Regions from separate parts of the Kribbella sp. NPDC006257 genome, predicted to be linked through region 1. Evidence: riboswitches for the same ligand, from Rfam matches in the RefSeq annotation. Region 1 holds a riboswitch; the other holds the start of a gene.

Region 1 (11,762 bases):
GTGGGAGGCCGTAGTGGTCGCGCAATGTCGTGCCGGTGTATTCGGTGCGGAAGAGGCCGCGCTGTTGGAGGATTGGGACGACGTGGTCGGCGAAAGCCTCCAGGCCGGAGGGTAGGACGGCGGGCATGATGTTGAAGCCGTCGGCGGCGCCGGCGTCGAACCAGTCCTGGATCGCGTCGGCCACCTGCTCCGGCGTACCGCTGAAGGTTCGATGCCCACGGCCACCACCGAGTCGCCCGATCAGCTCGCGGACGGTCAGCTTCTCCCGTCGCGCGAGGGTGACGATCAACGTGTAGCGGCTCTTCGCGCCCTCGATCTCGTCCTCGTCCGGCAGGTCGGCCGGCAACTGCTGGTCGAGCGGCAGGTCCTCCGGCTTGAGCTTGAGCGTCTTGGCCAGCTGATCCCGTGCGTACTCAGGCCGGATCAGCTCGTCCAGTTCGCGCTCGAGTTGCAAAGCCTCCTCAACAGTCCCGCCGATCACCGGGACGATGCCGGGCAGGATCTTGATCCCCTCCGGGTCCCGCCCGACGGCCGCAGTACGGGCTTTCAAATCCTTGTAGAACTCCTGCGCATCCTCCAGCGTCTGCTGCGCGGTGAAGACCGCTTCGGCGTACCGAGCAGCCAGACCCTTGCCGTCCTCGGACGAGCCCGCCTGCACGATCAGCGGGTAGCCCTGCGGCGACCGGGGCAGGTTCAGCGGGCCACGGACCTGGAAATGCCGGCCGACGTGGTCGATCGGATGCACCTTGTCGTTGTCGCCCCAGACGCCGGACTCCTTGTCGGCCAGCGTCGCGTCGTCCTCCCAGGAGTCCCAGAGCTTGAAGGCAACTTCAAGAAACTCGGCTGCCCGGTCGTACCGTTCGGCATGCGCGGGCTGGTCGGCGAGGTTGAAGTTCTTCGCCGCCTCCGGCCCGGCCGTTGTCACCACATTCCACCCGGCCCGGCCGCCGCTGACGTGGTCGACGCTCGCAAATCGCCTGGCCAGGTTGAAAGGATCGTTGTACGTCGTGGAGGCGGTCGCGATCACCCCGAGTCGCGAGGTGACCGCCGCGATGGCGGTCAGCAGCACGGTCGGCTCGAGCGACCCCGCCGGACGCCGGCCGACATTGCCGAACAACACCGGCGAATCGGCGAAGAAGATCGAGTCGAACTTCCCGCGCTCCGCGATCCGCGCCAGGTTCTGGTAGTGCGCGACATCGGTGTTCGCGGTCGGGTTACTCTCCGGCAGCCGCCACGACGCCTCGTGGTGCCCGGTACTCATCAGGAACGCGTTCAGGTGCAACTGCCGGGTCATAGCGATACTCCCAGGGGTCCTGTGATGGTTGTGGTTTGAGTGATTGCGGTGGTCAGGTGCGTGCATCGCGGTGCTGGAGGAGGGTCCTCGATGCGGAGCATCGTGGATGCTCCTCCAGTGCCGCGAGGTGCGTGCCTGGGCGCCGCAAGCGCCAAAGCACGACCATCACAGGACCCCTAAAGCGTCAAGAAGGCGGGAACGGACAGCGGCGAAGCCGGGATCTGCGGGCGAGCGAGGAGTCGCCAAGTCGATCGATTCCTCGGCGACGATGCGGCCTTCGTCGAGCACGATCACCCGATCGGCGAGCACGATCGACTCGTCGACGTCGTGCGTGACGAGCAGTACGGCGGGTTGGTGGGCGGCGCAGAGTTTCCGCAGCAACACGTGCATCTTCAACCTGGTAAGGGCATCCAGCGCACCGAACGGCTCGTCGGCCAGCAACAACTCCGGCTCGCGTACCAGCGAACGCGCCAGCGCGACCCGCTGCTGCTCACCACCGGACAGCTCACTCGGCCACGCCTTCTCACGCCCTTCGAGCCCGACTTCGGCAAGACTCTTCCGCCCGCGCTCCTCAGCTCCTCGCAGACCGAGTACGACGTTGTCGAGAACCCGGGCCCAGGGCAACAATCGCGAGTCCTGGAAAACAACTGAAACGTTTTCCGGTACGACGAGGTCACCGCTGCCGGCGACTCCGTGGTCGAGCCCGGCCAGTGCCCTGAGCAACGTGCTCTTGCCGGAGCCACTCTTGCCCAGAAGGGCAACGAATTCACCAGGCTGGATCTCGAGATCCAGGTCGTCGAGCACCACGCGGTCGGCGTACCGGCGTACCAGGCCTTGTACTTCGACGGCCGGGCCGCGGGTGCTGCGGGTGAGTGTGGTGGTCAGTCCGCCAGTGTGCGTCGCCATGTCAGCGCCCTCCTCTGAATCAACCGGACGGCACCGTCGGAGAGCAGCCCCAGCACTCCGTAGAGCACCAGTCCGACGATGATGATGTCGGTCTGTCCGTAGGTGCGGGCCAGCTCCATCATGTAGCCGATACCGCTGGTGGAGTTGATCTGCTCGACCACCACGAGCGACAGCCAGGCAGCGGTCACCGCGAACCGGAGACCGAGCAGAAAACCCGGCAAAGCGCCCGGCAACACGACTTTCCGTACGAACTCCCAGCGGGACAGGCCGACGGTCTGCGCGAGTTCGACGTATCGGCTGTCGATCGTGCGCAGGCCGTTGTGGGTGTGCAGGTAGATCGGTACGAAGACGCCGAGGGTGATCGTGGTGATCTTCATCGATTCGCCGATGCCGAGCCAGAGGATCAGCAGCGGCAGCAGGGCCAGCGACGGGATCGCTCGCTTGATCTGGATCGGTCCGTCGAGGACCGCCTCGCCGATCCGGCTGAGGCCGGACAGGAGCGCGAGCACGACCCCGAGCACGATGCCGAGACCGAGACCGGCCGCGGCGCGCTGGGTCGAGGTCAGCAGGTTCGACTGGAGCCGGCCGTCCGCGATCAGGTCGCCGGTCGTGGTGACGACGGTCCAGGGCGCCGAGAGGACCCGCGGGTCCAGCCAGCCGACGGCGGAGCCGATGCTCCACACCACCAGCAGGAGTACCGGGCCGATGGCTGCGCCGAACCTGATCGGCTTCCCCGGACCGAGTCGGCGGCGCCGGCGTACGGGCGTTGCCGTCTGCTCGCGCTCACCGGCCCGTACGCCGGTCAGCGTCGCGAGCGAGCCGCTCATTTCGCGGCCGCCTTGATCGCGTCGGTCGCCACGGACTGGAAGCGCAGGTCGTACAGGTCGGCGGCCTTGATCACCGGCTTGTCGAGTTCGGCGGCGAGCAGATCGATGGTCTCCTGGTGCCGGGCGATCGCGGCGCTCCAGTCGGCGCTGATGTCCGGCCGGCCGGCGTTGTCGACGAGCCATTGGCCATCGGCTTCGGACAGGCCTTGGTCCTTCACGTAGTACCCGGCGATCCATTCCTTCGGGTGCTTGTCGATCCAGTCCTGGGCGACACCCCAGGCGGCGACGTACGCGCGGATCGCAGCGGCTTTGCCGGCGTTCTCCAGCGACTCGGTCTGGACGTAGAGGTGACCGGCGTCGTCCCGCAGCCCGTGCTGGATCGTCGTACCGCCGTCCCTTCCGTACTTCGTGAGGTAGCGCTTGATCGAGACGCCGCCGATCGGGGCGACCTCGACCTGCTTGGCCGCCAGCGCGTTGACGTAGACGTCGCCGGTGCTGGGGAGCTCGATGAGCTTGACGTCGTTCTTGGTCAGGCCGGCCTTCTTGAGCGCCTTGAGTACCAGGGCGCCCTGGGCCTGGCCTGGGCTGAAGGCGATCTTCTTGCCGCGGAAGTCGGCGAGCGTCTTGACGTTCACGCCGGGGGCGATGCCGAACTCGTAAATCGGGTGGTTGATCGGGTCCTGCCGGAACTTGGAGGCGACGATCTTCACGTGCAGCCCGGTCCAGGTCGCGTGGATCGACGGGATCTCGGCGACCGCGCCGACGTCGAGCGCGTGCGCCCGGAACGCCTCGATGGTCTGCGGACCGCCGCTGAGGTTGGCGAACTGGACGTACTTCGAGACCTTGTCCAGCTGGCCGGACAGCTCGAGCGCCTTCTGGGTGGTCGGATCGCCGACGACGATCCTGGTGCCGTCCGGGACGGTGGTCGGCAGCGCGGCGTCGAGGGCGAGCTTGGGGCCTGCGCCGGCCTTCGCGTCGCCACCGCAGCCGGCCAGCAGCAGGGCCGCGGTCACGGCGACCGCCGCGACCGCGCCGGCTCGCAGGGTGCGGCGGATGTTTCGGGTGGTGGACATGGCGGAGTCCCTCTCAGATCAGGCGCTGATAGAAGATGTTCGATGCCCGGCGAGGCAGGCGGTGTGAAGCTGCAGGCGACGATGACTGCGTGGTCGGTCAGCTGGGACGGTCGGTGGTTGCGTAGCGGCCGTCGTGGTAGAGCAGAGGGTCGTGTTCGCGGCGTTCGGCGTGGGTGGCCAGGCGGGCCACGACGATGTGGTGGTCGCCGACCGAGAAGCGGTGCTCGACCAGGCCGCGCAGGTAGCTCGGGGCGTCGTCGAGGACGGGTTCGCCGGTGCGGAGGCGGGACCAGCGGGTGGGTTCGGCGAACCGGTCGATGCCGCTGGTGGCGAACCGGCCGGCGATCTCGTGCTGCTCGGCGTCCAGGAAATGGATCACCAAGCTGGTGGCCTTGTTGATCGTCGGCCAGCTGGACGCAGTGGTGGCGATCGAGAACGACACCAGCGGCGGCAGCAGGCTGACCGAGACGAGCGAGGTCGCCGTGAATCCCACGGGACCGTGGCCTGCGTCGGCGGTGATCACCACGACGCCGGCGGCGTGGCGGCGGAACACCGAGCGGAAAACGTTTGCGTCGACAGACTTCTCGTCGAGGCGGTCGGGGACCACGGATAGTCGGGTGTTCTGGGCAGGATCGAGCGCGTGGACGGACATGTCTCTCCCTCTGGACGGGGCAGGGACGACCGGCAGCGGACAGGCAGGAGCACCGCGACCGGGCGGAGGTGGGGTTCAACTGGCCTTCGGAGGGCCACTGTTCGGCGTACGGCCTAGTCGGCGGCCGGTACTGCGGTCGTCAGCGACAGGTGGCGCTGGAGGTGCGCATCTGGTCGATGACGCGGCGGCGGGTGAGCAGACGACTGACCAGCACCGGCAGCGGTGCGCCACCGGGGTTCCAGGCCGAAGTCGTCGTCATGTCAATCACTGTCTCACCTAAGTCGACTGAATAACTAGACAATCTCGCCATCCGAAACACCTGTCCGAATTTGCCCACTCCCCGAAACAACACACCCACCAGTTGCAGACAACCGCGGAGGACGAACGAGGAGGGCAAAGGAGATGCATCAGTCGGGTTTGCCAAGGCGGAGGCAGCAAGGCCCAGCTGGGGCGGGTGGGGAACGGAGGTCGGATGGGGACTGGGGGTGCAGGGCTGGAGGGGGTCCGGGGCCAGGAGTGCCGGGTGGGGCGTGCCCGGCAGGTGTGTGCGGGATGGGGGTGCCGGGTGGGGTGCGCCGGGAGGTGTCTGCGGGTGGGTGCGCGGGGCGGGTGCGCGGGGTGGGTGTGTGGGGTGGGGGGTCACAAGGTGGTGGGGTGGTGCGTTGTACTGGGGTGATGGTTTTGGAGCGGGTTGAGTTGCCGCCGTTTCAGGTGTTGGTGGATGAGCATTGGCGGGACGTGATTCGGTTGGCGCGGGCGTTGGCGGGGCCGGTGGACGGGGAGGATGTGGCGCAGCGGGCGTGGGAGAAAGCGTTTGCGGCTTATTCCGGGCTGAAGTCGGCCAAGAACCTGCGGAGCTGGTTGCTGACGATCACCGCGCGGTGTGCGACCGATGTCCACCGGGCGCGGAAACCACAGACACCCCTCGACGACGCTCCGCCGATCGCCGTGGACGGGCCGGACGCCGCCGAATGGCCCGACCCCGAGCTCTGGCAGGCCGTGAACGAGCTGCCCGAGCGGCAGCGCATCGCTGTCACGCTGAAATACGTCGGCGACCTGGACCACCATGGCGTGGCCGCCGCTCTGGACACCACGCCCGCCGCATCCCGCCGACTCGTCAGCGATGCGCTCGCAACGTTGCGCAAGAACCTCGGAGTACGAAATGACTGATCTCGAGCGCCGGCTGAGCCGCCTCGCCACACCCTCTACCGCCCGTCCGCCGGTGTTGCCCACCGCCGACGTCGCCTACGCCTTGCACGACACCCAGATCGGCACCCTGCTGCTGGCGGTCGCGGCGGGCAAGGTCGTCGCCAGCTCGTTCGGCGACGAGGAGACCATGACGAACCGGTTGGCCCGGGCGATCTCTCCCCGCGTACTGCGGCAGCCCGGCGCACTGGATGACGTACGCCGCCAGCTGGACGAATACCTGGCCGGCCGGCGGCACTCGTTCGACCTCGAGGTGGACCTCACGCTGGCCACCCCGTTCCAGCGACTCGTCCTCAGCGATCTCCCTCTCCACACCAGCTACGGCCGTACGACGACGTACGGCACCGTGGCGAGCGAGATCCACCGGCCGAAGGCAGCCCGGGCAGTCGGTACGGCGCTCGGCGCGAACCCGCTCTGCGTCGTGCTGCCCTGCCACCGGGTGATCGGCGCGAACGGAAACCTGACCGGATACGCAGGCGGGCTGGACGCGAAACGTTTTCTGCTGAATCTCGAATCGAAAAGCTGAGTTTTCTTCCGGCGCCGATCGAGGATTTACACTGAATCCATTGAGGAGGCAGGCCCCCAGTGTGGAGTGGGGACCTGCCTCTTCTTGCTCGACGCCGGAATTGCTGAGGTGTCAGCGATTCCAGAGCCCGGCCGCTGGCAGAACCCTCAGTTGCCCATAGCAACAGTCAATAGACAACTGCTGACCCAGACCGGATATTTCGGAGATATTTGAAATGTCCGGCCAGCCTTTGCCAGACCCCGTAGTACGGGCTAGGCGTTGGTGGGTTGACGGATTTCCAGGATGAGCCGGCGACGGCCGCCCCATTCGCGTTTGTAGACCTTGAAGTCCTCGATGCCGGCGGCGGTGCAGAGGCGGGCGTAGCTGGCTTCGTCGTGGATGAAGTGGACGCTGCTGGTGCCGAAGTGTTCGGTGGTGACGATGCGATGCTCGGGACCCTGGCGGATCCCGTTGGCGATCTCCGAGGCGGTGGCGGGGCCCCAGATGGGTCCCTCGATGATCGCGAGCCCGCCTGGCCGGAGTACGCGGGAGATCTCCCAGATCGTGGACATCTGCTCGTCCTCGGCGAACAGCTCGTGGAAGGCGGTCCACAGGCAGATCACCGCGTCGAAGGAGTCGGACTTGTACGGCAGGTCCGTCATCGAGCCGATCGCCCAATCGATCGACAGCTCCTCCTCGGCGGCCTTCGCCTGACCGGCCTGGATCAGGTTCGGGGAGATGTCGAGGGCACGGACGACCTTGCCGGCGCGGCGGAGCGGCAGGCTGACCCGGCCGTAGCCGCAGCACAGGTCGAGGACGGATTCGCGACCCTCGAGGAGCTCCTCGACGGCCTTGACGACGGCGGCGTCACGCTCGGGCGTGGTGCGACTGGCGAGCCCCTCGACCCCGAGTTCTTCGTACTCGGCCCGGCTGCGCAGTGCAGAATTCAGCATTGCGCAAGTATCCCGGGCCCGCCGGGCCACTGTCAGCATCAGGTACCAGATCGAGACCCGACAGTTCCCTCCTCGGCCGGCCGGTACTGCCGCCCGAGCCGGCCGAAAACGATTGCCGCCAGCATCGATACGACGATCGACGTGTAGGTGGCGCCGAGCCAGCCCGGAACCGCGTGCCCGTTGAAGATCCGGCCCTGCAGGTCGAGCCAGAACGGCGACCAGCCCTTGACCGTGCCCGGGTTCACCAGCTGGTACGCGACGAAGCCGAAGACCCAGGCCAGCGTGGGCTGCCAGCGGAACCGCGCGGTGTCGGAAACGTCCCAGCGCATCTTCCTGACCACAAAGAAGTCCGCGATCGCGACGGCGAACAAGGGGATGAAGACCGAGCCGATCAGGTAGAGGAACTGGGTGTAGTTGCCCAGGTCAACCAACAGGGCAAGCCCGGTGGCCAGTACGCCGATGGCGACCGAGATCCAGCGGCGATCGATGTGACCGATCAGGTTGTGCGCGGCCATCGTGGTGGAGTAGACGTTCGCGTACGCCTCGTCGACCTCGTCCACGAGCAAGACGAACAACGCGATTGCTCCAGCAGGCAAGGTGACGAGTGCGGTGATCACGTCGGTGCTGTTGGTCTGCAGTGTGGCGACAGCGAGCACGCCCAACGCGTAGTACACGATCGCTGCTATGCCGTAGCCCAGTGCTGATCCGGCGAAGGCTGCCTTGTTCGTCCGGGAGTGGCGCGTGTAGTCAGCGGCGAGTGGTGCGAAGGAGACGACGCCTGCGGCGGCTAGGTCAACAGCGGGCCAGAAGCCGAATACCTCTTCCTGCGGCAGGGAGTGCACCGGCTTGCTGAGCACCGCGACGAACAAGTAGACAGACGCGATCAGCACTAGCCAGACCATGAACTTGCGGAGCAGCTTCACACTGCCCAGCGGACGCACTGCCATCGCAGTGGCGATCACACCAGCCAGTACGACGAACACCCATCGCCAGCGCTCACTGGTCACCGCTACCGCGGCCTGTGAGATCACGATGATCTCCATGGTCGCCCAGCCGATGTTCTGCGCGATGTTGAGTACTGTCGGCGCCACCGAGCCGCGCCGCCCGAACAGTCCGCGCAGGCTGACCATCGCCGGGGCACCAGTCTGCGAGCCGAAGACGGCTGCACCACCGACCACCAGGGCGCCGATGCCGCAGCCGATCACTACAGCAAGCAGGCCTTTCACCAGCGAGCCCGTGTACGCCGCGACGAGCGCACCCGTCACCGGACCGAACAGCGAGATCCCGAAGTTGCCCCAGAGAGTGAACTGGTCGAGGAACCCAAGCGTGCGCGGGGTATCGGTAGTGAGGACCAGTGGCGCCTCGGTGCTGTTCTGGACGTCACGCACTGCAGTAGAGGTCATGGTGACCTGCTCCCTACGCCGGCATTACCCGGTCAGGTTCAGGCGGTCGGCGACCCTGCTTGTCGCCCTCTCAGCCCGCAATACGGTGCGAGCTCCCGCGGAGGTTTGTTACTTCGTCAACGATAACGCGTCAGTCGCTTTGTATACACCTGCCGATGAACGCTGCCAAGTCCCGGCCGTTGGTCAGCACCGGCATATGTGACCCACTTGGCAAGGTCCAGGCCTCGCCATGGGCCTTGTCGGCGAGCTGCTGCACCCACTGCGGCGGCGCCAGGTGGTCGTGCTTCGACCGTACGACGACTGTCGGCGTACTGAGCTCCCGTACAGCAGCAGCCAGGTCGTAGTGACGCGCTGCTTCCATCGCCCGTGCCATTGTGGGGAAGCCAGTGCGGAAGTACTGGCGGCTCAGCCTCGGAACGAGGCCAGGTGAGTCCCAGACGGCACTGCGCACCCACCGGGCAGCCAGTGTCGCCCAGGTCGACGCAGTGACATCACCACTCGGCGCTACAAGTACCAGTGCTTTGGCAAGCTCCGGATGCGCGACTGCAGCGGCTACTACGATCTGGCAGCTCGCAGAGTGACCTACCAGGACAGCTGGAGTCTCCTTGATCTGTACTGCGAGGCGCTCGGCCAGTGCTGTGGTGCTCAGGTCATCACCTCGCGCTGCGCGTTCGCCGTACCCAGGAAGCGTGATCACGTCGTACTGCGCGTCCAGGTGCGCCATTGTGGGTGCATAGGACTCCGGTCCCAGGCCTAGCCCGGGCACCAGTACGACGGGTGCTGTCATTCCCAGGGCGGGCGGTCTGGGGCGGCTTGGACGACCGGGTTGGAGACGTCGGGCCGCAACTCGCGGTACCCGAAGGCGAAGCCGACGGCCAGGATAAGCAGGCCTAGACCGCCCCACCCGTACGCCGTGGGTAGGCGATCCAGGTTGTCGTCGATCGAGCCCATGCCGGTGGACAGCACCATGACGAACCAGATGAACAGCGGGATCAGCGACAGGCCAACCAGACCGAGGCCGACGATCTCGACTGCGTCGGGGTCGCGGCCAACCTTGCGGCGGTGCATCAGGTCGCGCAGCCACATGCCGAGCGCAACGCCGCCGATCAGGATGATCAGGAGCTGGCCGATCGTGTCGATGACATCTGTGCGCAGTGGGTGGTTCAGGGGCGAGCCGGGGAGCTGGGCGATCTCACGGATGGACACGCGCTGGATTGAGATGACCAGGAGTCCGTAGACGGCGGCGATGATCAGGGCGAGCAGGACTACGCGTGCTGCTCGGGGGTCGCGCGGTACTGCGGGTAGCTGGTCGCGTCCGTACGACGGCAGCTCGTGGTGCTCCGGGTACGCGGGAGTGCCGTACGGGTGGCCGGGGCGGTAGCCAGGTGGCTGCACGTAGCCGGGCGGCTGGACGTAGCCGGGGTGCTCGCCGTACGGGCCTTGCTGTGGCTGACCAGGCTGCCCTGGGTACTGCGGCTGGCCCGGGTACTGCGGAGGCGGTTGCTGGCCGGGGTACTGCTGGGGAGGCGGTTGCTGGCCGGGCGGAGCGGAGTACGGGGTGTTGCTGCCGTACGGCGTGGGCTGGGCGTAGTGCTTCGACTCGGGCTCGTCCGGGTCGTCGCCGCGCCCGTAGGTGGGGAACTCCGGTGACGACATCGCTGCTCCCTCGGCTCGGCCTGACTCGCTGCTGCTCTCAGGTTCTCACGGCGGAGGCTTCAGGTGGCCTTGATCGTCGGCCAGGCGTTCGGCCGGCAACCACCGAGGCCCTTGGTCTGCTGCATCATCACCGGCGCCGGAGTGTTCTTCACGGCGCAGGTGGAGTGGCCGTGGCCTAGTGCGTGGCCGACCTCGTGGTTGACGAGGTAGCTGCGGTAGAGGTCGACCTGGCCGGCGTACGCCGGTACGGCGTACATCCAGCGCTTCGCGTTGAGCACCACCCGGTCCTCGACCCGGCAGGAGACCTCACCGCCGGTGTCGAGCGGTAGGCACAGCTTGTCCGTCAGCGTCGGCGTGGCGAGGATGACGCGCAGGTCGGCGTCTGCCTGGTCCGTCCGCTCGAAGCTGACCGGGTGCACCGCCTGCCAGCCGCGCGCGTCGGTCAACGTTTTGTGGATCGCGGCCGCGACGAGCGCGGGATTGAACGACAGGCCTTCCTCGATCTCGACCCGATAGGTGAGCTTGTCCCGTACGCCGGTCGCCTTGTTCGAGCCGGCCACGATGCCGAGCCGCCCGGTCGACACGGTGACGTTCGGCTTCGACTCCTTCGGCGGCCGGGTCAACGTCGGCGCCGGCCGCCCCGGCATCGTGAACGTTGCCGTCGGCACCGGTACGTCGACGACCACCTCCCGGTCCCCGAACTGAGCCGCCAGATTCTGCTCCCGCCCGGCCTCCGGGTGCAGCACCATCACCACTCCGAGCACCGCCACCGCTGTCACCGAGAACCACTGCGCCCGGTAAGACCGCCGCCGGCTGTGCCGCCCACCGGCCCTGCGCCGCTGCCCGGTAGCCATGGTCAACGACCCTATCCACTCCAAACCCTTTCCCAAAAGGGCAGCTTCAGGCGAGTGCCGCCACGAGGAGCTCGCAGGTCTCCTCGACAGTCACACCCTGGACAACTATCGCGTCCGGGCGCAGGGCCGCGACCAGGCTGTCGTACATCGATGCGAGGACCTCGCCGACGGCGGGGCTCCCGGTTTATTCGCCGGTCATGAACTCCGGTCCTCTGTGCATCGCACCATGGTCTCGTTGGATTGCCCGTTCGGACATAAACCGCAGGTGCTTGCGTTGGATGCTGTGGGATGGTCCTGGGGTGGATGCTGCTACTTGGACTTCTGGGGAATGGCTTGGGCGGGCTGGGGGGTGGCTCGATGAGCAGCTGGGGGCTGCGGGGCTGCGGCGTACGGGTGAGGTGAGTCAGCCGCGGGTGCGGGCGTGGGGGACCGT
Region 2 (11,762 bases), on a different contig from region 1:
GTCCTGGACATGTCCATCGCGGACCAGTTCGCCCCGGTGGTGGCCATCACCCCGGCCGGCGTGACGATCCGGTGCTGCTCGACGGAGATGTCTCCGACAGTGACGAGCACCGCACCGGCAGGCAGCGCCTGCTGGGGCTGGGATTGCGGCTGATAGTGGATCGGTTGCTGGTAGTGCACCGGCTGCTCGTACTGCGGGACTGCGGGCACCTGGTGCGGTGGAACGGCCGGTGGCTGGCCCTGCGGGGGCTCAGGATTGGCCGGAACATCGGAAGTTGGCGGCTCTGTCACCCTCGACACCTTAGTGTTGGCACAGCCCGGCGCGTAACACGTGACCCCAGGGCTGTGGATAAGTAACCTCATTGATTCCTCGACGTTCTGAGAAGGGACCGTGGTGAGCACTCCGACGCCCCCCGGCGACGACCCGACCAACCCCAACCAGCCCCAGGACACTCCGGGCGAGCCGGGGCAGTACGGGCAGCCTGGCCAATACGGTCAGCAGCCGCCGCAGTACGGGCAGCAGGACCCGTACGGTCAGCAGCCGCCGCAGGCGCCGCAGTACGGGCAGCAGCCGCCGCAGTACGGCCAGCAGGACCCGTACGGGCAGCAGCAGCCCGGCTATGGCCAGCAGCCGGGGCAGTACGGCCAGCAGCCCGGCGCCTACCCCGGTCAGCCGGGCGCGTACCCGGGTCAGCCCGCTGGTTACGGCTACGGCGCTCCAGGTGCGCAGCAGAGCAACACCCCGCAGGTGCTGGCGATCATCGGCATCGTCTGCTGGTTCTGCTGCGCCCCCATCTCGATCGGCCTCGGTCTCTTTGCTCAGAGCAAGTACCGTGAGCAAGGCCAGTCCGACACTCTGGCGAAGGTCGCCTGGATCGGCGGCATCGTCTCCTTCATCCTTTGGATCGGCTGGGTCATCCTCAACTACGCCGCCAGCAACTGACAGGCTGAGGCATCGTCGTGGCAGCAGAGACCCGACCGCTCCTGAGCGGTTGTGCCTTAGTTGAGGTTGCGGGCCACGCCGTAGACCACGAGCAGCACGGCCAGGGCCTTGATGGCCAGATTCAGCACCCGCGGGTCGATGGCGATCCGCGGCAGCCTGACCAGCCTGGCCCGCTCGAGTCCCCAGGTCAGCAGTTGGTAGCCGACGGCAACGCCGATCAGCGGTCCGAGCACCAGGACGACGGGGTTGAAGTGCCAGGCGGCGTCCAGATCGCCACGCAGCAGGGCCGCCGCCATCCGGGTCGCCCCGCAGAACGGGCAGTTCAGCCCGGTGGTCGCGTGCAGCAGGCAGGGGATCCCGAGGTGCCGCGAGCCGGAGAGCTGGTAGATCGCGGCCAGGCCGAACCCACCGACTCCGACCGCCGCCATACCGAGCACGTTCTTGCCCACCGGCTCGACCGGACCACTCGGACGGAGTACGACGGGCTGCTGCGTCATAGTCACGCCTCCAAAGGTAACTCCTGAACTCGTGGGATCCAGCAGCGCATTTCGCCCGTCTGAGCGCTAGTCTCCGAACTCAGCATTCTCAGCCCCTCAAACCATGTCAGTAGAAGGGATCGTCGTGAGCACTCCGACGCCGCCGCCGGGCTATGGCCCCCAGGACCCCAACCAGCCAGGTCACTACGGCCAGCAGCCGGGGCAGTACGGCGAGCCTGGGCAGTACGGCGTACCGCAGCAGCCTGGGCAGTACGGACAGGATCCGTACGGCCAGCAGCAGCCGGGTTATGGGCAGCCGCCCGCGCCGCAGTACGGACAGCCTGGGTATGGACAGCCGCCTGCTGCGCAGTACGGGCAGCCCGGTTATCCCCAGCAGTACGGGCAGCCTGGCTACGGTGCGCCGATGGGTGCGCTGGCCGAGTGGCCGGTCCGGGTCGGTGGATCGCTGATCGACTCGGCGATCGTGCTGGTGCCGTATCTCCTCGGTCTTGTTCTCGGCCGGGCCCTCAGCAACTTCTTCCTGCTGTTGTTCGTGCTCGTCGCCCTCGGGCTGGCGATCTGGAACGTCGTGATCAGGCAGGGCGCGACCGGGCAGACGATCGGCAAGACCGTGGTCAAGATCAAGCTCGTCGACGCCGCCACCGGTCAGCCGGTCGGTGCCGGCAAGGCGTTCCTGCGCCAGGTCACCCACGTCGTCGACGGTGCCGCCTGCTACGTGGGCTACCTGTGGCCCCTGTGGGACGAGAAGAAGCAGACCTTCGCCGACAAGATCAACAACACCTACGTCGTAAGGCTTTGATCCCATGACCACCCCTCCTTACGGTCCTCAGGACCAGCCGCAGAACCCTGGCCAGTACGGCCAGCAGCCGGGGCAGTACGGCGTACCGCAGCAGCCTGGACAGTACGGGCAGCCTGGGCAGCCGCAGTACGGGCAGCCTGGGCAACCGCCGTACGGGCATCCGCAGCAGTACGCGCAGCAGGGTTACGCCGGCCAGCCCGGGTTCGGCTACGGAAGTGGCGCTCAGCTGGCTAGCTGGGGCGCTCGTGTCGGCGCTGCATTGCTGGACAGCCTGATCAGCGGCATCCCGATCGCCATCGGCTACGCGGTCTTCATCATCGACATCGCCGCCCAGTCCAACAGCTACTCCGACGGCAGCTACTCGAATGACGGACCGCACGCATACTCCGTCATCCTGCTGATCGTCGGGTTTCTGGCCAGCCTCGGTCTGGGGATCTGGAACCGGGTGTTCCGGCAGGGCAACACCGGGCAGAGCGTGGGCAAGAGCGCGCTGCACATCAAGCTGGTCGACACCCAGTCGTACCAGCCGATCGGGCCCGGCAAGTCTTTCCTGCGGGACTTCCTGAGCGGCATCTTCAACAACGCTTGCTTCCTGAACGTGCTGTGGCCGCTCTGGGACGACCAGAACCAGACCTGGCACGACAAGGTCATGTCGACCTACGTCATCAAGGTCTAGTCATCGTCCTGTCATCTGTTGCTGGACAGAGTGGTCCTCCCGGACTGTGGAGGACCACTCATGACACAACCGCCGTACCAACCGCACCCGCAAGCCCCGTACTACCCGCCACCGCCCCCGCACTACGCGGAAATGCAGTACTACCAACAAGGTCCGCACAGCAGCCCGCCCGAATTGGTGCCGGCCGACTGGTCCGCGCGGGCTACGGCGTCCCTGCTGGACAGCGCGTTCTTCGTCGTCGTCCTGATCTTCTGCTCCGTCGTCCGGGCGATGCTCGACCCGTCGGACGGAGACGCCTCGATCATCGCCATGGCCGCAGTCGTCCTGTTGGCCCTCGTGTGGAACCGCGTCTACTTGCAGTGCACAAGCGGCCAGTCGGTCGGCAAGCGAGTACTGCGGATCCAACTGCTTTCTGAAGAGACCCTCTTGCCACCCGGCGTCGCCAGGACGCTTGGACGCGAACTGCTCGGTTTTGTGCTGAGCAGGATCCCGCTGCTCGGCCTGGTGTGGGGGCTGTCGCCGCTGTTCGACGACAGGAGGCGCGCCTGGCACGACGCCGCTCTGTCCACCATCGTGGTGAAGCGGCCGAAGTACTAGCGCGACAGCACGAGGCCGGCGCAGGCGACGGACCAGAGGACGCTGGTGAAGGTGCCGATGATGAACCGCTCGGCCACGGCTTGCGGCGTCACCGACGCCGGCTGGTCCGGACTCCGCAGTTCGGGGTACCGGGCCAGTCCCTTGATGGCCAGCACGATCGCCAGGCCTTCCGGAAAGCCGGCCACTATCGACGCGTAGATGGCGCCACGCTCGAGCGCACCGATCAGCGCGCCGCCACGCAGTACCTCACCGGCCTTCTGGGTCGACTGGGCTCTCGTGTTGCCTCGGTCGACCAGCGCCAGCACAGAGGTCGTCAGCGGCCCGCCACCGGTGACAGCCAGGCCGCCGGCCAACAGGAGCAGCACGTTCCACCAGCCCTCCCGCCAGCCCGTCACACCGTCGCCGGCCAGCAGGATGATGCCGACCGCCGTGAGGCAGGCCAGCATCAACGCACTGATCACGATCTCGAGAGTGGAACCGGCCTTGAGCACCCAGGCCAGGACAGCGAACACGAAGCCGATCGCTGCCAGGGACAGCACGACTGCCGTCATGCAGCGGCACCACGGTCGAGCAATTCCGCCGCGAGCACCCGGCCGCGCTGCTCCTCGACGACGCCGGCCGCCTGGGCCCGCTGGGTCACCGCGGACTGGCTGATCCCCAGCTTCACGCCGATCTCGCGACGACTGAGGCCCTCGGCGAGCAGGTCGGCCACCGCCCAGCCACGCTCGCTGCGACGCCGCAGTACGGAAGCCATCAGCCAGAGCACGCTCTCCACCTGCTCCGCGTGGTGGGCGTCGGTGCCGACCACGTTGATGTGATGGGGACTCGCCTTGGCCCGGTTGACCGCCTCGCGCGCGTTGACGAACGCGGCACCACTGCCTGCCCTCGTACTGCGCGGCAGCGGGGAGTCCACGTCGCCGATGCCGAGCCCGATGTACCACCGGTCGGCCCGGATCAGGTGGACGATCACGTCGATGGTCGCGCGGGCCTCGGCCAGCACGCCTTGCACTTCGTCGCCTGCCGTCCGCTCGAACTTCCGCAGCAGCCCGATCCGCCGGGGCCGCCGGTTGAGCGTGTTCAGCAGGTCGGGAACCACATCCGATGTCGTTCGGCTGGCTCGCTGATCTACCGTGAGAACGAAGACCACCGCCCTGCACCTCCTTCCCAGCGCATGATTAAGGCTACAGTCTTATTCACGTAGAGTGAAGGAAATAACCTGAATCGGTTCACCCGATCACTCCGTGTGATCGCCCCGCGGACCCACCGATTCCCCTATTTTCCGCTGAAACAGCCCCGTTCCGCGCCCCGACTCACGGCCCACCTTCACTCCGAGTCAGGACATTTCGAGCCCGTTTCCCCTCCGGACCAACAATTCTAGAAAACAAACGACTGACAGTTCAGACTGTTAGTTCCGCACCAGGCATATACGCTCCTGCCCGTTGCCGTACCCCGCGGCCGAGGGGGATTTCGGCCGCGGGGCTCGGCGGGCCGGCTAGTCGATGACGGGGAGGTAGACCTTGGAGTCGTTGGACTTGAAGGTTTCTGACATTTCGGCGAAGCCCGCCTCGATGGCCTCGGTGGAGGTGAGGCCCTTTTCCTCGGCGTACTTGCGGATGTCGGCGGTGATCCGCATCGAGCAGAACTTCGGTCCGCACATCGAGCAGAAGTGGGCCGTCTTCGCGGGCTCGGCCGGCAGCGTCTCGTCGTGGTACGAGCGGGCCGTGTCAGGATCCAGCGAGAGGTTGAACTGGTCCTCCCAGCGGAACTCGAACCTCGCCCGCGACAACGCGTCGTCCCAGTCCTGGGCGCCCGGATGCCCCTTCGCCAGATCGGCCGCGTGGGCAGCGATCTTGTAGGTGATCACGCCCGTCTTCACGTCGTCGCGATCGGGCAGCCCGAGGTGCTCCTTGGGCGTCACGTAACAGAGCATCGCCGTACCGAGCCAGCCGATCTGGGCCGCGCCGATCGCACTGGTGATGTGGTCGTACGCCGGTGCGACATCAGTTGCCAACGGCCCCAATGTGTAGAACGGCGCCTCACCGCAGAGCTCCTCCTCCAGCCGGACGTTCTCCGCGATCTTGTTCATCGGCACGTGTCCCGGACCTTCGATCATCACCTGGACGTCGTGCTCCCAGGCGATCTTGGTCAGCTCGCCGAGAGTCCGCAGCTCGGCGAACTGGGCCGCGTCGTTGGCGTCCGCGATGCACCCCGGACGCAGGCCGTCGCCGAGCGAGAACGTCACGTCGTACCCGCGGAGGATCTCGCAGAGTTCGGCGAAATGCGTGTACAGGAAGGATTCCTGGTGATGTGCGAGGCACCACGCCGCCATGATCGACCCGCCGCGCGAGACGATCCCGGTGATCCGCTGGGCAGTCAGCGGGACATACCTGAGCAGTACGCCGGCATGCACCGTCAGGTAGTCGACGCCCTGCTCGCACTGCTCGATCACGGTGTCGCGATAGACCTCCCAGGACAGCTCGGTCGGGTCGCCCTTCACCTTCTCCAACGCCTGGTAGAGCGGCACGGTCCCGATCGGCACCGGCGAGTTTCGCAGGATCCACTCGCGGGTCTCGTGGATGTTCTTGCCGGTGGACAGATCCATCACGGTGTCGGCGCCCCAGCGCGTCGCCCAGACGAGCTTCTCCACCTCGTCCTCGATCGACGAGGACACCGCCGAGTTGCCGATGTTCGCGTTCACCTTCACCAGGAACTTCTTCCCGATGATCATCGGCTCGGACTCCGGATGCCGGCGGTTCGCCGGGATCACCGCGCGCCCGCGGGCCACCTCATCGCGGACGAAAGAAGGCTCAACCCCTTCCCGTACGGCGATGTAGCGCATCTCCTCGGTGATGGTGCCGGCTCGCGCGTACGCCAGCTGCGTCAGCGGCTCCCGCCCGGCGATCCACTCACGCCGCAGCGCGGGCAGCCCGGCCTGGACGTCGATGCGGGCCTCCCTGTCGGTGTACGGCCCGGACGTGTCGTACAGGTCGAAGTGCTCCCCGTTGGTGAGGTGCACCCGCCTGGCCGGTACGCCGAGTTCCCCGCGATGGATCTTGCTGGACCCCGAGATGGGCCCGGTGGTGACGGTCGGACGAACGGAATGGTCGATCGAGGTCACGATTGTGCTCCCTACGCCGGAATTACCCGGACAGGTTCGGCGGTCGGCGGCGCCGGTTCGCCTCGCCTGCCCGGTGATCCCGGCGCAGCGGTGCGCAGTCCAGCCGCCCTCTCAGCCCGCTACAGCGCGAGCTCCCGCGATATCAATTTGTCCCCGCAACCCTACCCACCAACTGCCTACTGCGTACTGGATCCGTGTGGCGTATCACTGGCAGGCTGGCAGGGCGAGACGGCAGGCACACCACCCTGCTGGCGTACTACGACGTCGCGGGGCAGGTGGTGGAGGCGGAGGTCAGCGATGTCTGCGAGATCCTGGCGAAACGCCGGCCTTCGCCGACAACCAAGAACTGGCCGACCGCCATACCCCTCGCTTCAACACCTTCCTGGCGAGGATCCGCGACCACGTCGCCCCGTACGGCGGCAGCGTTGAACTCGAACCAACCCAAGAGCCGACGGCCTACGACTTCCAGATCGACGCCGAGGGGATCCGGCTGGATGCGCTCCTCGACCCCTCCGGTGCCTAGCGGAACTGACCGGGATCACACTCTGCGGCGGTGTGGCGAGTTGCTGGAACCGGTAGCGTCTTGGCATGCGCGACATCCTGTATCCGCCGGTGATCGGCTTCGCCAAGACCGCCTTCAAGGTGCTCGATCTGAAGTTCCGGATGACCGGCACCGAGAACGTGCCGCGGACCGGCGGCGCGGTGCTCGCGCTGAACCACATCAGCTACGTGGACTTCGTGATCGGCGGGTTCGGCGCGCAGCCGAGCAAGCGGCTGGTCCGGTTCATGGCGAAAGAGGCGCTGTTCCGGAACAAGGTCTCCGGCCCGCTCATGCGGGGTATGCACCACATCCCGGTCGACCGCGAAGCCGGCTCGGCGTCGTACCGGGAGGCCCTGCGGTACCTGGGCGAGGGTGAGATCGTCGGCGTCTTCCCGGAGGCGACGATCAGCCGGTCGTTCGAGCTCAAGGAGTTCAAGTCCGGGACCGTGCGGATGGCCGCGGCGGCCGGCGTACCGATCATCCCGATGGTCCTGTGGGGCACCCAGCGGATGCTCACCAAGGACCATCCGCGGGACTTCTCCCGGCACCAGCGGGTCTCGATCACGGTCGGCGAGCCGATGACCGTGACGCGGGCGGACGACGCGACCGCGGCGACCGAGCAGCTGCACAAGACGATGGCGGGGCTGCTCGAGCGGACGATCCGCGAGTACCACGAGCAGCCGGCCGGCGCCTGGTGGCTGCCCGCGGCGTACGGCGGCGGCGCCCCGACCCCCGAGGAGGCCGACCGGCTGGACGCCGAGGAACTCCGCCTCCGCGCCGAACGCCGCAAGAAGTAGCGCGCCGGCTCGTCCTTCCGCCAAGAGATAAGCCTGTACTACGTGACGCGACACCCCCGTCGCGCTTGGCAACCGATCTCCCGGTGGATCGAAAACTTTCCCGGCGACGTCTTGACCCTGCGGCAACCCCAGGAGTACGAAAGCCTTTTGTTGTCGAAGCAGGAATCTGGGGGGTCCCTCTCGACGCAGGCCGGTCGCCCATGCGCCCGGCCGGCCGTCACGGGCGGGGGAAGGTTTTGTTCGAATTTGACGAAGAGTTGCACCTCTTCGAGCCGGGAACGCTGACGATCCCACCGGATATCGAAGAAGAGATCCCGGACGTCGGCGGGTTCTTCATCGCCTGGGCGACCCAGGACCTGCGCTCGGACCAGGCGCGCGAACTCGAAGCGGCCGTGAACGGGCGCCGTTGCTCCAACGGCTGGTTCCCACTGGAAAGCCTGGACAACATCGGCCGCCGCGGCTTCTGGCGGGGTCCGCTGACCTACCTGGCCCAGATCACCGCCCAGGACCCCGTCCTGGTCCAGAACTGGGCCTCCAACGGCCTCCACGGCGACGACAAGAGCCGAATCAACGCGACCGTGAACCACCTGCTCTTCCAGCAGGGCCACGCGGCAGCAGCCACCTGGGCGATGGCCGTACGCCCCCAGGCCCTCCTCAATCCCACCCTCCTGGGTGAGTCCCTCTACCGCAGCTGGGAAGAGGGCGTCAGCAACCTCCGCACCAAAGACATCGCCAAAGCCGTCCGCCGCTGGAACCGCTAGCAGATCAGCAGAAGTAACAGTGCTTATATAAGTGCTGTTATGGTGGCGGTATGGACGATCCCACCGAGCAGAGTCAGTGGCGGCCGTTGCATGACTTGCTGGCGCGGATGGATGCCGAGATCGGGCAGATCTACAGCGACCGGCAGATCAAGGGCCTGAAGCCGACCTACGTGCGTGAGCTGCTGCAGTTGCACCTGCACGGGCCGATGACCATCACCGAGCTGGCCGAGGCGATCGGCCGGACGCATTCGGCCCTCAGTCAGAAGGTGGCCGCGATGCGCAGCGCCGGGCTGGTCCGGACCGTGCCGGGTGCCGACGCGCGGAGCAAGCGGGTCACGCTGACCGCCAAGTCCAAGAAGCTCGTCGAGTTGCTCGCCGCCGAGTGGCGGGCGACCGAGGCCGCGATCACCGAGCTCGAGGCCGAGTTGCCGTACCCGATGACCCAGGTGGTGCGCGACGTCGAGGCCGCTCTGCAACGGAAGAGCTTCCATCAGCGCATCACCGAGCACCTCGAAGGCGGCGCGGAATGAGGCGCGCGTTCATCGACCTCGGGCCGTTGCGCGTACCGGCGTACCGGCGGCTGTGGATCGGGCAGGTGCTGTCCGGCTTCGGCGGGCAGCTGACGTTCGTCGCGGTGATGTTCCAGGTCTGGGACCAGACCTCGAGCCCGGCCTGGACCGGCGCGGTCGGACTGGCGCAGGCGTTGCCGTTGATCCTGCTCGGGCTGTTCGCCGGCACCCTCGTGGACCGGCTCGACCGGCGGAAGATCTACCTCGTCACCACCTGCGGACAGTTGCTCACCGCAACCGTGATGGCGAGCCAACTGGTGATCGGCCGGGTCCCGGTGGGGGTGCTGCTGGGCCTCGTCGCCGTCCAGGCGTCGTTCGGTGCGACCGCGGGCCCGGTGGCGCGGACGGTCCTGCCGCAGCTGCTGAGCCGCCACCAATTGGCGGCGGGGATCGCGCTGAACCGGATCGGGTTCCAGGGGGCGATGCTGATCGGCCCGGCCCTCGGCGGTCTGATCATCGGCGCCTGGGGTGTCGGCGTGTGCTACCTGATCGACGCGCTGAGTTTCCTCGCCGCCCTGTACGGCGTACTCGGTCTGCCGCGGATGCGGATCGAGTCAACCGCCAAACCGGGGCTCCACGGGGTCTGGGAAGGGTTGACCTTCGTGGTGTCGACGCCGGTGATCCGTGGCGCACTGGTGACAGACCTGGCGGCGACCGTGTTGTCGATGCCGATCAGCCTGTTTCCGGTGATCAACGCGGAGCGGTTCGGCAACAACCCGCGGACGCTGGGATTGTTCCTGACCGCGATCGCCGTCGGCGGGGTGGCCGCATCGCTGTTCTCCGGATCGTTCACCCGGTTGCCGCGGCACGGTGTGGTCATGTTGTGCGGCTCGGCCGGCTGGGGTTGTGCGTTGCTGTTGTTCGCGTTCTCGCCGGTGCCTTGGCTGGCGCTGGTCTGTCTCGCGGTCGCCGGCGCCGCGGACACCATCGCCGTGGTCTCCCGGAGCACGATCGTCCAGCTGCACACGCCGGCCGAGCTACTCGGCCGGGTCAGCGCCGCCGAGCAGATCGTCGGCCAGGCCGGCCCCGACCTCGGCAACCTCCGCGGCGGCGTGGTCGCACAACTCACCTCACCCGTGGCGTCCCTCGCCTCCGGCGCGATCCTCTGCATCGCAGCAGTAGCCGCCGTCGCCGCAAGCACCCCCGGCCTCCGAACTCCTGCCACCCTGATCGACAGCAAATAACACCCCTGATTGGCGACGTTTCAGGCCGGCAGGGTGAGGGTCCAGGAGGAGACGACGCTGTCGACGACGATCAATCCAGGGCCCGGTATCTCGATCTTGCCGCGGAAGGGGGCGTTGGCGAAGGTCAGGCCCGTGTAGTTGTCGCCGACGAACTTGTAGTGCTTCAAGTACGCATAGGACTTCGCTACTGCGAGGTGGGCTGTGGTCCGGCGTCCGGTGTAGCGGAAGACAGCGGTGTGACCGCCGGTGACTGAGCCGTGCAGTTCGGGAAGGCTGCTGGCAGGCCGGTAGCCGAGCTGCCACCTGGCGAATCCGGGCGACCTGATCGAGGGAACGATCTGGACGTGGGTGTACTTGCGCGGTACGACGCAACGGATCCGCTTCCGGCTGAACATTCCCAGGGCCAGTTCCTCGCCGCCCTCCTGATGGTCAGGCGTGTCGATGAGCCCGAACACCTTCAGGTTGCCGAGCGGGCAGTGCAGCTCCAGCACAGTCGGGTCGCCCTCGGGCGCGTGCATCACCGGCACGGTCCCCTTGAACCAGCCACGAAACGGCAACTCGATCTCGTCCACCCGGGAAGTATGTTGCACGAAACGGTCACCCCCGGGCCCAGCAGACTGGGGGTCGGGGGTCAGTGCAATTGGGGGATGATCAGGTAGAGGCCGTAGAGGATGGCGGCTGCGCAGGCGGCGAAGCACAGAGTGGCGACTGCTGTGTCGACAGGGGCGTTGCCCTTCTTCGCCTCTACAGCAACTGCTCGTCGGGACCACGCCGTGACGCCGATCGAGAACAGGACGACGAGGCCGACTCCGAAGAGAAGGCTGGCGAGGGCTACCTGGCCGAGGGCGCTCCAGTCGATGTGCATCTGCGTCTCCTCAGGCGGCCGTGGTGACCGGGGTCGGCGTACCGGGGTATTCGTTGACGTTGTCGGACGTGACCGGCTTCCGCCGTGACGCCGCGTAGATGAAGAGGCCGGCAGCTGCGGCAGCGATCGCGATGATTCCGACGCCGAGGTTCCCCGAGTTCGCGACCCGGCCCGCCAGCGCCCCGACGAGAGCTGCAGCGGGAAGCGTGAAGAGCCACGCCAGCGCCATCCGCCCCGCGACGGTCCAGCGCACCTCCGCGAGCCGCTTCCCGAGCCCCGCACCGAGGATGCTGCCCGAGCAGACCTGTGTGGTCGACAGCGGGAAGCCCAGGTGCGACGAGGCCAGCAGTACGGCGGTCGAACTGCTCTCCGCCGCGAAGCCCTGCGGCGACTCGATCTCGGTCAGCCCCTTGCCC

The links. Region 1 has a riboswitch for thiamine pyrophosphate ahead of ABZ004_RS19825 (cytosine permease). Riboswitches for the same ligand answer to the same signal wherever they lie in the genome.
Region 2: it holds a riboswitch for thiamine pyrophosphate, as region 1 does, so the genes downstream of both, thiC (phosphomethylpyrimidine synthase ThiC) here and ABZ004_RS19825 (cytosine permease) in region 1, are expected to answer to the same signal.

The regions. Positions count from the first base shown of each region.
Region 1 covers NZ_JBEXSJ010000015.1:90,539-102,300, forward strand. Annotated here, with positions in the region: gene ABZ004_RS19785 (LLM class flavin-dependent oxidoreductase) at 1-1,294, opposite strand, end outside; gene ABZ004_RS19790 (ABC transporter ATP-binding protein) at 1,460-2,200, opposite strand; gene ABZ004_RS19795 (ABC transporter permease) at 2,176-3,027, opposite strand; gene ABZ004_RS19800 (ABC transporter substrate-binding protein) at 3,024-4,100, opposite strand; gene ABZ004_RS19805 (flavin reductase family protein) at 4,198-4,752, opposite strand; gene ABZ004_RS19810 (sigma-70 family RNA polymerase sigma factor) at 5,428-5,922, shown strand; gene ABZ004_RS19815 (methylated-DNA--[protein]-cysteine S-methyltransferase) at 5,915-6,484, shown strand; gene ABZ004_RS19820 (class I SAM-dependent methyltransferase) at 6,736-7,416, opposite strand; gene ABZ004_RS19825 (cytosine permease) at 7,455-8,819, opposite strand; TPP riboswitch at 8,813-8,928, opposite strand; gene ABZ004_RS19830 (alpha/beta hydrolase) at 8,950-9,543, opposite strand; gene ABZ004_RS19835 (hypothetical protein) at 9,603-10,475, opposite strand; gene ABZ004_RS19840 (DUF3152 domain-containing protein) at 10,535-11,329, opposite strand; gene ABZ004_RS19845 (hypothetical protein) at 11,629-11,762, shown strand, end outside.
Region 2 covers NZ_JBEXSJ010000009.1:177,995-189,756, reverse strand. Annotated here, with positions in the region: gene ABZ004_RS13950 (hypothetical protein) at 1-290, opposite strand, end outside; gene ABZ004_RS13945 (hypothetical protein) at 394-942, shown strand; gene ABZ004_RS13940 (DUF2752 domain-containing protein) at 999-1,439, opposite strand; gene ABZ004_RS13935 (RDD family protein) at 1,564-2,238, shown strand; gene ABZ004_RS13930 (RDD family protein) at 2,243-2,914, shown strand; gene ABZ004_RS13925 (RDD family protein) at 2,975-3,511, shown strand; gene ABZ004_RS13920 (hypothetical protein) at 3,508-4,062, opposite strand; gene ABZ004_RS13915 (transposase) at 4,059-4,658, opposite strand; gene thiC (phosphomethylpyrimidine synthase ThiC) at 5,004-6,629, opposite strand; TPP riboswitch at 6,620-6,777, opposite strand; gene ABZ004_RS13905 (hypothetical protein) at 6,826-7,152, shown strand; gene ABZ004_RS13900 (lysophospholipid acyltransferase family protein) at 7,218-7,967, shown strand; gene ABZ004_RS13895 (hypothetical protein) at 8,204-8,728, shown strand; gene ABZ004_RS13890 (MarR family transcriptional regulator) at 8,779-9,258, shown strand; gene ABZ004_RS13885 (MFS transporter) at 9,255-10,481, shown strand; gene ABZ004_RS13880 (hypothetical protein) at 10,502-11,053, opposite strand; gene ABZ004_RS13875 (hypothetical protein) at 11,113-11,346, opposite strand; gene ABZ004_RS13870 (inorganic phosphate transporter) at 11,357-11,762, opposite strand, start outside.